2 regions of the Flavobacterium jumunjinense genome follow, and region 2 is predicted to be linked to the other one. Evidence: riboswitches for the same ligand, from Rfam matches in the RefSeq annotation. Region 2 holds a riboswitch; the other holds the start of a gene.
What was found. A riboswitch is a leader RNA that binds a small molecule or an ion and turns the genes downstream of it on or off. The one in region 2 is predicted to bind cobalamin.
Positions count from the first base shown of each region.

Region 1 (7,857 bases), 1.8 Mb from region 2:
AATCAATCATTAATAATCAATCATTAACAATTAATTCAATGTTTTATTTAATAACAGGAGGAGAACGTTCAGGGAAAAGCGGTTACGGACAAGATTTAGCGCTTTCTTTATCAAAAAATCCGATGTATGTAGCTACCGCACGCAATTGGGATGGTGATTTTCAAAAAAGAATTGACCGACACCAAAGCGACAGAGACGAAAACTGGGTCAATATCGAAAAAGAAAAACACCTTAGCGAAATTGATTTCTCTGGTAAAGTAGCTATGATAGATTGCGTAACACTTTGGTTAACCAACTTTTTCGTAGATACTAAAAACGATGTAGAATTGTGTTTAGAACAAGCCAAAAAAGAAATCGAATTGGTTCTCCAACAAGAAGATATTACAATCATAATAATCACCAATGAAATCGGAATGGGTGTTCATGCAGCGACACATGTAGGTAGAAAATTCACCGAGTTACAAGGTTGGATGAACCAATATTTAGCTAAAAAAGCAGATAAAGTAGTACTAATGGTTTCGGGAATTCCTGTGCCAGTTAAATAAAAAAAATGAAAGTTTTAAGTTCGTGGAGTGGAGGCAAAGACAGTTGTTTTGCTTTAATGAAAAGTGTAGCAGAAGGATTACAGCCAACAGTATTATTAAACATGATGAATGAAAACGGAAAAGTATCGCGTTCGCACGGTATTCCGTTGTCTATTTTAGAACAACAAGCGGCTCAAATGGGAGTTGCTTTAGTTGCTGTTCCAGCTTCGTGGTCACAATACGAAGAAAATTACATTGCTACTTTACACAAAATTAAAGAGGAGTACAAAATTGAAGGGGTAGTTTTTGGAGATATTGATTTAGAACCACACCGAGAGTGGGAAGAAAAAGTATGCAAAGCAGCTGATTTAAAAGCTTTTTTACCTTTGTGGCAACAAAACAGAATCGATTTAGTTAACCAAATGCAAGACCAAGGTATTGAAACAATGATTGTTTCCTGTAATTTGGAAATGGGAGAAAGTTATTTGGGAAAACTATTAACAAAAGAATTAGCTTTAGAATTAGAAGCAAAAGGAATTGATCCTTGTGGAGAAAATGGAGAATTTCACACCTTAGTTATTAATTGTCCCTTATTTAAAAACCGAATACAATTGCCTAAATTTGAAGTCAAAACCTATGAGAATTACTGTTTTGTAGTTTGGGAGGTTTAGTTTTGAAGTATGTAGATTATATATAATAAGTTTTATGAATATAGAATCAGCGTGCTTTTTTTATTTCACGCAGATTTAACTGATTTTAGCGGATTATTGGAATGTTCTATAAACTTTTATATTTGAAGTTATTTCATTGTAAGCAGTCTTATAAATTATTAAATCAGCGTTTATCTGCTAAATTAGCGTGCTTTTTTATTTTCACGTTGAGCTAGCTTCTCGACTCGAAGTGACATGTTTTGTGTTAATTAGATTTTGTTGTAACAATTATTGCGTCAGTTTGAGTGTTTTTTATGGAATGAAATGGAATAAAAGATGTATCGAGAACATTTAAAACCAACAAATGTTCAGAATAAGATTTTAAAAGTAAAAATGAAAGATTTATACGAAATAATAGCCTCAAGAAGAGATACCCGACATTTTACTACTGATAAAGTGCCAAACGAAGTACTCGAAAAAGCCATAGCAGCTGGACACGATGCTCCTTCTGTGGGCTTAACCGATGCTACTTGTTATTATATTATAGAATCGGATACGATTAAAAAGAAAATAAAGGAATTGTTTTTGGCTTATCATGAAAAAGCAGCGAATGCAACCGATGATGAAGCGCAAAAAGAATCCTATTTGAAATTAAAATTAGAAGCCATTGAAGAAGCACCTATCGGAATGGTGATTGCTTATGATCGATCTGTTTTAGATTCGTTTACCATTGGAACTGTTGGTAGTAACGAAGCTATAAAATTCAGTGCGGTTTGCTCAGCACAAAATATTTGGTTGTCTTTAACCGAACAAGGCTATTCTATGGGCTGGGTTTCTATTTTAAATTATTACGATTTTAAAACCATCCTAAATATTCCAGAACACATTGAACCTTTGGGCTATTTTTGTATTGGAAAACCAGCAACCGATTATGGCAACCAACCCATGTTGCAACAATTGCAATGGAAAGAGAAGATGGCTGAGGCCAATGTGATTAAGGTGGAAGAAATGAGCGAAGTTGATACTAAAAAGACACCTTTAGCAACTAGTAAAAGTACTACTACTGAAGATTTAGCGGAACAATTACGCTATAAAATAGACCAAAAAACCAAACCCGAAGGAGCTTTAGGACTTTTAGAAAAATTGGCCTTACAAATTGGATTGGTTTTTAAAACGGAAACACCACACATTCAAAATCCACATATTGTTGTCTTTGCTGCCGATCACGGTATTGCAAATCATGGTGTGAGTGCCTATCCACAAGAAGTAACCCGTCAAATGATAACTAATTTCTTGGAAGGTGGTGCAGCCATCAATGTTTTCTGCAAACAAAACAACATTGCCTTAGAAATTGTGGATGCTGGAGTGAATTATGATTTTCCAACGAATACAAACCTTATTAACAAAAAAGTAGCCAAAGGCACACAATCCTTTTTACAGACGGCAGCCATGAGTCACACCGAAATGGAGTTGTGTTTTAAAAACGGAGCGGCTATTGTAAATGAAATTTATCAAAAAGGTTCGAATTGTATTGGTTTTGGGGAAATGGGTATTGGGAATACATCAACAGCTTCGGTATTACTATCGGTTTTAACTCCTTTTACTATTGAAGAATGTGTAGGAAAAGGAACAGGTGTTGCTAATGAAAAATTGGAAAACAAAATAAAAATCCTTTCAAAAGCGATTCTAAATTACACAGGTTCAAATGATTTTGAAGAACTTGTTGCTTATTTCGGAGGATTTGAAATTTTGCAAATGGCAGGAGGAATGTTGCAAGCTTATGAAAATAACATGCTCATTTTAGTAGACGGATTTATTTCGAGTGTTGCCTTTTTAATTGCTTACAAAAAGAGTCCAGCAATAAAAGCAAATGCTATATTTTGTCATTGTTCTGAAGAAAAAGCACATAAGGCCTTACTAAATTATTTAGAAGTCGAACCCATTTTGCATTTAAACATGCGATTAGGAGAGGGCAGTGGTTGTGCGGTTGCATTTCCAGTTATACAATCGGCAATAATCTTTTTAAATGAAATGGCTAGTTTTGAAAGCGCAGGTGTAAGTAATAAATAAATTAAAAATGAAAAAAGAAATCGATATATTTTTTACGGCAATGATGTTCTATACTAGAATTCCTTGCCCTAAAAATATCACACATGATCCCGATTATTTAAACAAAGCCACACGTTATTTTCCTTTAATAGGCTGGATTGTTGGATTAATTTCTGGGATAGTTTTTATTGCTTTTTCCCAAATTTTGCCTGTAACAATTGCTGTTTTGTTAAGTATGATTGCTAGTGTTTTAACCACAGGAGCTTTTCACGAAGACGGTTTTGCCGATGTTTGCGATGGTTTTGGTGGTGGTTGGACCAAAGAGAAGATCTTAAAAATAATGAAAGACAGTGCTATTGGTGCTTATGGTGCAATTGGAATCTTACTTTTATTAGTACTGAAATTTACGGTTTTAGTTGAGGTTTTAGCAATGCAATCCAATCCTGTTGCAATCATTTTGATTTTTATAACCGCACATGCTATAAGTCGCTGGGCAGCAGCAACGATTATTTTTACGCACAATTATGTTCGTGAAGACGAATTGAGTAAAAGTAAACCTATTGCTAAAAGTTATTCTTGGAAAGAGGTTTTCGGAACTGCTTTTTTCGGACTATTCCCTTTATTGTATTTCATTTATTATAATTATAAAATTGCTTTAGTGCTTTTGCCTGTTTTTGTATTTCGATGGTATTTAGCACGTTATTTTAAAAAATGGATTGGTGGTTATACAGGAGATTGCTTGGGAGCTACCCAACAAGTGTGTGAAGTAGTATTTTATATTTCAATTTTAGCCTTATGGAAGTTTATTTAATTCGACATACAGAAACCGTTTGTGAAAAAGGCATTTGTTACGGTCAAGCCGATGTGGCACTTTTAACATCTTTTGAGGAACAATTTCAAAGTATAAAAAAAGAGCTAGGAAATGAAAAAATGGTTTTCTATTCTAGTCCTTTACAACGATGTTTGCAATTAGCAGCATATCTTACAAAAGATACAATAGAAGTAGATAAACGCCTAATGGAAATGCATTTTGGGAATTGGGAATTACAACTTTGGGATGACATTCCAAAAGAAGAACTGAATCCATGGATGGAAGATTTTGTTTCGGTTCAAGTTCCTAATGGAGAATCTTTTGAGGTATTGTATGAAAGAGTCCTTTCTTTTATTGATGACTTAAAAAAACAAGAACATGAAAAAGCAGTTATTGTAACACACGCAGGAGTTATAAGAAGCTTTTTATGCTACCAACAAGACTTAGCTTTAAAAGAAGCTTTCCAAAATAAAGTTACCTTTGGACAAATTATTAAAATAACACTTTAAACTATGAATACCAGCTCTACAGAATTTATGTATGCTTTATATACCGTAATTGCTTTCCATGTAATTATAGGTGTTATTATTTTGGTGCGTAAAATGAGAAAAAGGAAAAAGAAATAATTATAAGTAATAAAAAAGTCCCTTTCGGGACTTTCATTGTATTATTTTTTTGATAATTCGTCAACTTTCGTTTTCAACTTTTCAATTTCTTTATTTTGTTCAATTAGGTAAAGTGTAAGCTCTTCTACTTTTTGAAGTAAAATAGCATTCATTTCACCCAATTTTAAACCATTCTCTTTAATTTCTTGTGCAGAAGGTACTTCTGGTAAATGTTTGTTTTCTTTAGTATAAGCTTCTACTTCTTGTAGTGTAGGCATTTTATAATCACTTTTTAAAGTAGAGTAACCATCATAATATTTCTCAAAAACATAATCAGGAGCAATATTTAAATCTATTCTTACTTCTTTTGCATGGATATCTCCGTTTACAGTAAGCTTAGCGTCTGGATTATTTGTTCCAATACCTACTTTTCCCCAGTCATAATAACTCATAGTAACGTTGTTGTTTTTCCAAATTTCTATTGCAGGAGTTGGATTACTAACCAAGTCTTGAGATATCCCAATTGATAAAGATCCTGAGTTCTTTTTTAAACGAATCTCCGCAGAATATGCATTAGTATTAAGATCTGTAGAATTAGAAGGAGTAAAACCAAATCCAATTATGTCATGGCCTCCAGAAGAAAATGTGAAATTATTTCCTATTTGTAATTTTTCAGTTGGCTCAACTGTTCCAATACCAACATTACCAGATTCAGTTTTAATTACCATAGCATCTGTATAGGCGTGTGCGTTATGTCTTGTTCCAAACCTTAGACTAGTAGTTCCATTACCGTTATCAGTTCCATAAATTTTGGCTCCAAAACCGTTACCCCAGGGAGAGTTTAAGAACTCAACGCCATGTGGAAGACTTAATGTCGAGCCTAAAAGAGTAAGTTTAGGTTCGTTATTTGTATATACTTGTGGAGCTAATAAAGCAAATCTTGATGTGTAATTACTAGTTTCTCCGAATCGATTAAAATCAATATATGGTGTTGCTGTTGCTGTATTCGCATTTAATACAAATGCTCCTCCCTGATCAGGAGTTAGTTCTGAATTCCCAAAAAGAAATTTTTGATTTGTTTTTATATCTCCATTTACATGTAATGAGGCATTAGGATTATCTAATCCAATACCTACATTTCCATCTCTATTTATTCTTAATCTAGCTTGACTATTTGTAAAGAAATCTATTCCAAAAAAACCAGACAAATAAGTATTCGTTCCATTGTTATATGCATTTCCATTTGATTTGTTATAAAACCCAAACCCATAACCATTAATGAATTTTGAACTATATAAAAAGCCATCGGTATCCCCAGAGCCCCAGAATTTAACACCAGGTGAAGGAGTTGCAGCAGTGGCATCCATAATTCTTAACCCAGTTTGAGAAGGATATTGTCCGAAAATTAAATTAGACAAAATAAGGGTAATTGTTAAAAAAAAATATTTATTATTCATTGATAAGAAGTTAAATTTAATACTTAGTGCGGCAAAAGTACTATATTTTATTTTTTTGTAATAATAATAATCTTAATAAAATCTAAAAGAATAGATTATTTGACTTATTCACAGTGCTTAATTTAGTTTTTTTATAAAAAGTTATCGTTAAAATATAAAAACACCTACATTTGCACTCGAATTTTGGTTGTTGTTTCGGAGTCAATCCAAACCGCATTAAAAGGGAATTAGGTGCAATACCTAAGCTGTTCCCGCAACTGTAAGCTAAAAAGCTTGTTATTATCTACATACCACTGTTGGATAATTTAGAATTTAGAATTTAGAATTTAGAAAGTATATTACTTCTAGTTTCTTACCTCTAACTTCTAACTTTAAAAATGGGAAGGTGAATAACAAGACGCAAGCCAGGAGACCTGCCACTTTCATTAAGTAACAAACTTTCGGGAAAAAAAGTTTGAGTATGGGTAAATTCTATGCTTTTCTCCCTATTTATTAAAACTATTATTAACTAAAATGAACATTAAGTTTATTAGATGGAGTGTGTGTGCAGCATTCTTAACGAGTATTTCTTATGCACAAGAAATTGATACTTTAAAAGTAAATCAATTGAATGAAGTTGTTGTATCTGATACAAAATTCGAGCAAAAAAGAGAAAAATCAGGAAAAATTATTGATGTAATTTCTACAAAAGATCTAGAAGCTAGAAAAGGACAATCTGTAGCTCAAGTGCTAAATCAAGTAGCAGGTTTAGAGGTTAACGGAAGTAATAGTTCGGCAGGTAAAAATTTAGAATACTACATTAGAGGAGGAAGAAGCCGTCAAGTGTTGATTATTATTGATGGTAATCCTGTAAATGATGCAACAAGTATCGCTTCTACTTATGATTTACGTTTGTTGCCTGTAGAGCAAATTGAGAAAATTGAAATTTTAAAAGGATCGTCAAGTGTATTATATGGTTCTGGGGCTGCTACGGGTGTAATTAGTATTACTACAAAAAAAGCAAAGAAAGATAAATTATCGGGGAATGCTTACTTCAATATTGGTACACAAAATACAGTTGAAAAAACAAACCTAAATGGTCAAGAATTTAATCAAGGATTTGGTGTAAACGGAAACATTGGTAAGTTGAGTTTTAATACAACTCTAAATAGTACTGAGGTGGATGGTTTTAGTCAGGCAACAGGAGACAACTTTGAAAGAGATTATTTTTCAAGGATTAATTTAAATCAACAATTAGGATATAAATATTCAGAAAAATTAAAATTAGACGCGTTTATTAATTACGATAAGTTAATTTCTGAGAACGATTTGGGAGCTTTTCAAGATTCTGATGTAGATAAATATGATGCAGAACAGGTAAGAGTTGGTTTTAGACCTAATTATAAATATAATAAAGGAGAAGCCTATTTAAATGTTGCTTTTGCTAATCTAGAGCGTAATTATGATTCCTATAGTTCATGGGCAATGACAACCGATGAAACATATTATAAGTCTAGAACCATTAATGCAGATTTAGTGAATAAATTAGATTTGTTTAAAGGGTTTCACTTAATTACAGGAGTTCAATCTCAATTCATGGATATGTTTCAAACAGGTGCTTTGGGAGAAGTAGATAATAAAATAACAAAGTTTAATGTAGTAGACCCTTATTTTACAGCAGTTTATAATAGCGATTTTGGATTGAACGTAAATGCTGGTGCGCGTTTAAATATTCATAGTAAATATGGAAGTAATTTGGTTTATAATGTGAACCCTTCATTC
Region 1 is NZ_CP091285.1:2,783,533-2,791,389, forward strand. Features, by position in the region: gene L2Z92_RS12425 (bifunctional adenosylcobinamide kinase/adenosylcobinamide-phosphate guanylyltransferase) at 39-545, shown strand; gene L2Z92_RS12430 (Dph6-related ATP pyrophosphatase) at 551-1,195, shown strand; gene cobT (nicotinate-nucleotide--dimethylbenzimidazole phosphoribosyltransferase) at 1,568-3,244, shown strand; gene L2Z92_RS12440 (adenosylcobinamide-GDP ribazoletransferase) at 3,252-4,034, shown strand; gene cobC (alpha-ribazole phosphatase) at 4,019-4,543, shown strand; gene L2Z92_RS12450 (hypothetical protein) at 4,702-6,096, opposite strand; cobalamin riboswitch at 6,264-6,531, shown strand; gene L2Z92_RS12455 (TonB-dependent receptor plug domain-containing protein) at 6,610-7,857, shown strand, end outside.
Region 1: it holds a riboswitch for cobalamin, as region 2 does, so the genes downstream of both, L2Z92_RS12455 (TonB-dependent receptor plug domain-containing protein) here and metE (5-methyltetrahydropteroyltriglutamate--homocysteine S-methyltransferase) in region 2, are expected to answer to the same signal.

Region 2 (7,857 bases):
AGCTTAAACACTCCAGAACCATAAACACTTATCCAGATATTTTTGTCTTTATCAATAAAAACATCACTAACTTGTTTCCCTCCTAATTCTTTTTCTGTTACGTCAAAGAAAGTATTCTTTTTAATATCCCAAACAACTACTTTTTCGGCTTTCCCATCATTTTCTTGCAAAACAAGAACCATAGTGTTGTTTTTTATACTTGTTCTTCTAATGTTACTATTTTTAAATGAAAATGTTTTTCTACTAATTATTTTATCTTTCGAAAAAAAAATAACTCCATTATTAGTAACCGCAAAAAAAGAATTATTAGCGATTTTTTTTATATCATTGATATATTCATTTTTTAAGAAAGGAAATACTGGCTGTACTTGGGTTGGACTAATAACTTTAAAAACTCCTTTTAATGTTTCGTTTGAAAATAATGCATCATTAAAAAGATAAATTTCGCCATCAACAACTTCAAATTGAGGCTTTACAATATTTTTAACTACGGTACTGGTTGTTGGAACAAGTGTCTTATCTAAATAGTAACTAACTATTGTCTCCTTAAAATTTTCTTTTCCTTTAAAATAAAAATGATATTTATGACCAGTTCCTTTTGCAAATAAGTATTTAGATAAATTCTCAATTTTATTAATCTTAGATTTTACCTGATTCTTATAAGGTATTATTTTGTCTTTTTGTAATATTTGCATTCCTCCACCCCAACTTGCTATTGCAAAAGTTGAATCATTAACTTCACAAACATCAATAACATAATTAGACAGAAGACCCTCTTTTATTTGAAATACTTTAAAATCTTTACCATTAAACTTTACTAATCCATCATCTGTCCCTAACCAAATATATCCTTTATTATCTTGAATAATACCATAACACAAATCATGAGGTAATCCGTTCGAAGTATTATAATGCGTAGTTTTATACTGCGCAGTACTCCAAAAAAAAGAAAAAAGTAATACTTGGATTAGAAGTCTTATCATTCTATTAGATATTAATTTCTATTTCCTTCAATAATATTATAAATTTCTAATGCTTTACCATCTGTCAAAAGCGAAACAAAATGACATATATGCAATAATTGATCGTATACACTTTCTTTTTGAAACTGAAAACGATCGGGTAATAACTTTAAAATGATAACATCATAACTTGAAGCATTACCTTCAATTTTATTATGATAAGCTGTACAGAATTTATCCAATAATGTATTGATTATTCTATACCCCACCACTTCTTTTTGAACCACTTCTTTACATTGATAAACATTAGCAACACTAAGCTGAATAATATCATTCATTTGCGCGTTGTATTGACTTTTATCCATCAAAGAAAAAGGAAAATTTCCACTCAAAATAGCATCTTCATTTTCCATAAATACTTTTACAGCATCATTAATTAAACTCCCAATTGCCAATGCTCTCAAATAACTTACTCTATCTTCTTTGTTCGTTAATTGATGATATTTTTTAATATCGATACCATTTTTAACTAACTTGATCAAATATTCTAAGGCATATTCTTCCTGAATTAGTCCTAAATTAATACCATCTTCAAAATCGATAATAGTATAACAAATATCATCTGCTGCTTCAACTAAATAAGCCAAAGGATGTCGTTCAAAACCAATATCATTTCCTGTTTTATTCGAAATCAAACCTAATTCTTTTGCAACATCTGCAAAAAAAGCTTTGTCTTGTTGAAAAAAACCATATTTTTTATCGCAAATTCGCGAAGTCGGTTTCTTTGGCAAACTTTCTTTAGGATACTTCATAAAAGCACCTAAAGTAGCATACGAAATACGCAAAGCACCTTCAATTCCTTCTCTTGAAGTTGTAAGTACAGAAAAACCATTTGCGTTTCCTTCAAAATCAATTATATCTTGCCACTCTTTATCAGTAAGCTTGTCTTGATATTGCTTTCCTCTTCCCGTTTTAAAATATTCTCCAATTGCCTTTTCTCCTGAATGACCAAAAGGTGGATTTCCAATATCATGCGCTAATGAAGCAGCAGCAACTATTGTTCCAAAATCATTCATTTGATAACCATGTTCTGCTAAATAAGGTCTTTTTTCCAGAACTTGTTTACCAACCAAACGACCAATTGAACGGCCAACTACAGAAACCTCTAAACTATGTGTTAAACGATTGTGTACAAAGTCTGTTTTAGAAAGCGGTATAACTTGCGTTTTATCTTGCAAGCTTCTAAAGGCAGATGAAAAAATAATCCTATCATAATCTACTTCAAAACCCAAACGCGTATCATCTTGATCTTTACGCAATCTTTTATTTGTATCACCATGACGTTTTAAAGACAATAATTCTTCCCATTTCATTTTGTTTTCCATCACTCTTACCTAAGTTTATTTTTAATTATTCAGACCTCAAAGATACAGAATTAGATAAGTTTACAAACTAGTACCAGTACTACTTGTTTCAAACAATGTTACAGAATTAACAAATTATCGAAATTTATAAATTTATTCTACTGCTATTTGTAATACTTTTGTAGCTATTTAAGTTCTTAATTTATTTCACTTCAACCAATAAAGGTTTTACTTAACTGTAGATTAATAGGGAATCGTGTGCAAATCACGAACTGTCGCGCAACTGTAAGTAACAAACGCAAATTTTTATCTGAAATAGGCTCCACTGTTTGTTTTTCACAAATGGGAAGGACGGTAAAAATGTTACAAGTCAGGAGACCTGCCTTTTATTGAATTGACAATGCTTTCGCGATTTGAAGCAATAGTCAGGATTGATATCTATAATACACGACAAATATTTAAAACATACTTTGTTGTGCATTTCTCTATTATACATATTAAAAACCAACTATTCTTATTTCAAAAAAACATTAGAAATGCATCAAGAGCTTTTAGAACTGATTTATTCAATTTAAAAGCAAAAAAATGCGTACAAACAATCTAGGCTACCCGCGAATTGGTAGCAACAGAGAATTAAAAAAAGCCTGCGAACTATATTGGTCAGGCAAAATTACAAGTGATGAACTTGTAGCAACAGGAGAAAAAATCAGAAAAGACAATTGGCTATTACAGGCTAATGCCGGAATTGATTTAATTCCTTCCAATGACTTTTCTTTTTACGATCAAGTATTAGATCTAAGTTTAACTTTGGGGGCAATTCCCGAACAGTACAAAGAATTTTCAGAAAAAAATTCTGAATTAGATCTTTATTTTGCAATGGCAAGAGGTGCTCAAAAAGACAACCTTGATGTAAAAGCAATGGAAATGACGAAATGGTTCGACACTAACTACCATTATATTGTTCCTGAATTTACAAGAAATCAAAAATTCAGTTTGTTCTCTGAAAAAATAATAAACGAATTCAAAGAAGCAAAAAAACTAGGAATAAAAACAAAACCAGTCTTAATAGGTCCTGTTTCCTATTTATTACTTGGAAAAGAAAAACAAACAGGTTTTCACCGAATAGAACTAATCAACAATTTACTTCCTGTTTACTTTGAAATCCTAAAGAAATTAGAAGCCGAAGACGTAGAATACATTCAATTTGACGAACCTTTTCTTGCACTCAATTTAAGTGATATTGAACGAGCAGCAATAACGAGAACCTACAATGAAATCAACAATCACTTCCCTACAATTAAAATCATAGTAGCCAATTATTTTGATTGTTTTGGAGAGAATTTAAGAACCGCATTGTCATTACCTGTACATACTTTACATTTAGACCTTGTTCGCTGTTCTTTGCAACTTGATGATATCTTAGCCTCTAAATACCTTTCTGACAAAACTCATTTCTCATTAGGAATTGTTGACGGAAGAAATATATGGAAAAATGATTTTAAAGAATCTTTATCTTTAATCAAAAAAGCAATTAATGCCTTCGGAAAAGACAGAATTTTAATTGCACCATCTTGTTCGTTGCTTCATTCTCCTTGTGATTTGGAACTTGAAACCAACGAAACAACTCTTACACCAGAAATTAAGCAATGGCTCGCTTTTTCAAAACAAAAAATAGAAGAAGTTGTATTACTTAAAAAATTTGCTTGTAGCGAATTAGATGCCAAGAATCATCCTGAATATATTGAAAATACAATTGCAAATGCGAAAAGGAAAACTGCCACAATTATACATAACGAAACTGTAAAAAATCGCGTATCAAAAATCGCTGAAAAAGATTCTCAGCGAGACAATTCATTCATTATTCGAAGAAAAAAACAAATTGAAGCATTGCAACTTCCATTATTCCCAACAACAACCATTGGATCTTTCCCTCAAACAACCGAAGTAAGAAGTTGGAGAGCAAAATTCAAAAAAGGCGAACTTACTCAACAACATTATGACGAATTAATTCAAAAAGAAACCGAGGAAACAATACGTTTTCAAGAAGAAACAGGTATTGACGTTTTAGTTCACGGGGAATTTGAACGTAATGATATGGTTGAATATTTCGGCGAACAACTTGATGGTTTTACATTTACAAAAAATGGTTGGGTACAAAGTTATGGTAGTCGATGTGTTAAACCTCCAATAATTTACGGAGATGTTTCTCGTCCAAAACCAATGACGGTCAAATGGTCTGAATTCGCACAGTCTTTAACAAGCAAATGGGTTAAAGGTATGCTTACTGGCCCTGTTACAATTCTTCAATGGTCATTTGTTAGAAACGATCAACCAAGGGCTACAACTTGTACACAAATTGCATTAGCTATTCGAGATGAAGTAGTAGACTTAGAGAATGCAGGTATAAAAATCATACAAATAGACGAACCCGCTATAAGAGAAGGCCTGCCCTTACGCAAGGAAGAATGGAACAATTATCTGGATTGGGCGATAAAAGCCTTTAGAATAGCCGCAAGCGGTGTTAAAGACGATACTCAAATTCACACACATATGTGTTATAGCGAATTTAACGACATTATTCAAAACATTGCCGATATGGATGCTGATATTATTACTATCGAATGTTCCCGTTCGCAAATGGAACTCCTTGATGCTTTTGCTGATTTCAAATACCCGAATGAAATTGGACCAGGTGTTTATGATATTCACTCTCCTCGTGTTCCTTCAAGCAAAGAGATGTTGCATTTACTTGAGAAAGCGACTGCTGTTATCCCTGCCGATCAATTATGGGTGAATCCTGATTGTGGTTTAAAAACGCGTCATTGGGATGAAACAAAAAAGGCATTAATTGAAATGGTTGATGCTGCAAAAAAAATGAGAGTACTCGCCCAAAAAGAAGTGCTTGTATAGATTTATTAAAAAAAACAGCCAAACAAATTTGTTTGGCTGTTTATATTTAATAATTATTATTTTAATTATGGTTTATCGTTCGCTAAAAAGAAATCTCTAGTCTTCTTAGGGTATTGCTTATAATTAATATCACTTGGATTCTCTATAATAGATTTAATTGTGATTTCATCACCTAGTTTAAACTTAGACATAACATGTTTATAATCTAACAAATAAGCACCACAGAAAAAATTCCCTTTTTCATCTTGCTCAATAATTCCAGTAAATACTCCTTTTTTCTCTCTAGACATGGTATTATATATTTTTTTCAAAGGTACGAAATCTACTCATCTAATGAAACAAAAAAAAACAGCCATCGATTGATGACTGTTTTATAAATATTAAAATTTTATTTACTTACGAACCACACATTTCACAATCATCCGGTTCTGCATTTTTCGAACGTTCAATCATTGCTTTAAATTCGGCTTCGGTCATTTCTGCCTCAACTTCAACCGCAACAGGTTCTTTTTTCTTATCGTTATTCAATGTAAACTTAATTGCATCTACAGCAGATTTTGTTCTTAAATAATACATTCCTGTTTTCAATCCGCTTTTCCAAGCATAGAAATGCATTGACGTTAGTTTCGCCATTGTTGCTCCTTCCATAAACAAGTTTAATGACTGAGATTGATCGATAAAATATCCTCTCTGACGAGACATATCTATAATATCTTTCATACTCATTTCCCAAACTGTTTTATACAAGTCTTTAATTTCTTGCGGAATATTATCTATATTTTGAATAGAACCATTATTACGCATTACTTCTTGCTTAAGATTTTCATCCCAAAGCCCTAATTCAACCAAATCATGAAGTAAATGTTTGTTTACAACAATAAACTCACCAGACAATACTCTTCTTGTATAGATATTTGAAGTATACGGCTCAAACGCTTCGTTATTCCCTAATATTTGAGAAGTAGATGCAGTAGGCATTGGTGCCAACAACAATGAGTTACGAACTCCATTTGCCATTACTTCTTTACGAAGCGAAGCCCAATCCCATCTTCCAGATAATTCTTCATCTTTTACGCCCCACATATTATACTGGAATTCTCCTTGTGATATTGGAGAACCTTCAAACGTTGAGTATGGCCCTTCTTCTTTTGCCAATTCCATAGAAGCCGTTACAGCTGCAAAATAGATTGTCTCAAAAATTTCTTGATTTAACTTTTTAGCAGCATCACTTGTAAAAGGCATTCTTAACATAATGAACGCATCAGCTAAACCTTGAACACCTAAACCAACTGGTCTATGACGTAAATTTGAATTTTCTGCTTCTTTAACTGGATAATAATTTCTATCAATTACTCTATTTAAATTACGTGTAATTCTTTTCGTTACATCGTACAAAAATTGATGATTGAATGCCCCATCTTCAATAAACATTGGCAATGATATTGAGGCTAAATTACAAACTGCAATTTCATCTTTCGATGTATATTCCATAATTTCAGTACATAAATTCGAAGAACGAATAGTACCTAAATTCTTTTGATTCGATTTTCTGTTCGCAGCATCTTTGTACAACATATACGGTGTACCAGTTTCAATTTGCGATTCTAATATTTTTTCCCAAAGCTCACGCGCTTTGATTGTTTTTCTTCCTTTTCCAGCGTTTTCATACCCAATATACATTGCTTCAAACTCGTCTCCATAAACATCATATAATCCAGGACATTCATTAGGACACATTAATGTCCAAGTTGCATTTTCTTCAACACGCTTCATGAATAAATCACACATCCACATTGCAAAGAACAAATCTCTTGCACGCATTTCTTCTTTTCCGTGATTTTTCTTTAAATCTAAGAAATCGAAAATATCTGCATGCCACGGCTCAATATATATTGCAAAACTTCCTTTTCTTTTCCCTCCACCTTGATCAACATAACGTGCTGTATCATTAAAGACACGTAACATTGGAACAATTCCGTTAGAAGTACCATTAGTTCCACGAATATAAGAACCCGTTGCTCTAACATTATGAATAGACAACCCAATTCCTCCCGCAGATTGCGAAATCATTGCCGTTTGCTTTAAAGTATCATAAATTCCATCTATACTATCATCTTGAACCGCTAAAAGGAAACATGATGACATTTGTGGTTTTGGCGTTCCTGCATTAAATAATGTTGGTGTTGCATGCGTAAAAAACTTCTTAGACATTAATTCATAAGTCTCAATCGCTGCATCGATATCATTTAAATGTATTCCTACAGAAACACGCATTAACATATGTTGTGGACGTTCTACTATTTTTCCGTTTATTTTTAATAAATACGAACGTTCTAAGGTTTTAAATCCAAAATAATCATAATTAAAATCACGATTATAAATTATGGTTGAATCTAATTTCTCTGCATTTTCCATTATCACATTAAACACTTCGTCAGAAAGCAATGGTGCCTCTTGACCCGTTCTTTGATTAACATAATGATACATTTCTGTCATTGTTTCAGAGAACGATTTTGTTGTGTTTTTGTGCAAATTAGAAACTGCTATACGAGCGGCTAATTGTGCATAATCAGGATGCGAAATAGTCATAGACGCAGCTGTTTCTGCAGCTAAATTATCTA
Region 2 is NZ_CP091285.1:1,000,970-1,008,826, forward strand. Features, by position in the region: gene L2Z92_RS04665 (sensor histidine kinase) at 1-983, opposite strand, end outside; gene dgt (dGTP triphosphohydrolase) at 995-2,335, opposite strand; cobalamin riboswitch at 2,533-2,727, shown strand; gene metE (5-methyltetrahydropteroyltriglutamate--homocysteine S-methyltransferase) at 2,912-5,236, shown strand; gene L2Z92_RS04680 (hypothetical protein) at 5,302-5,526, opposite strand; gene L2Z92_RS04685 (ribonucleoside-diphosphate reductase subunit alpha) at 5,633-7,857, opposite strand, start outside.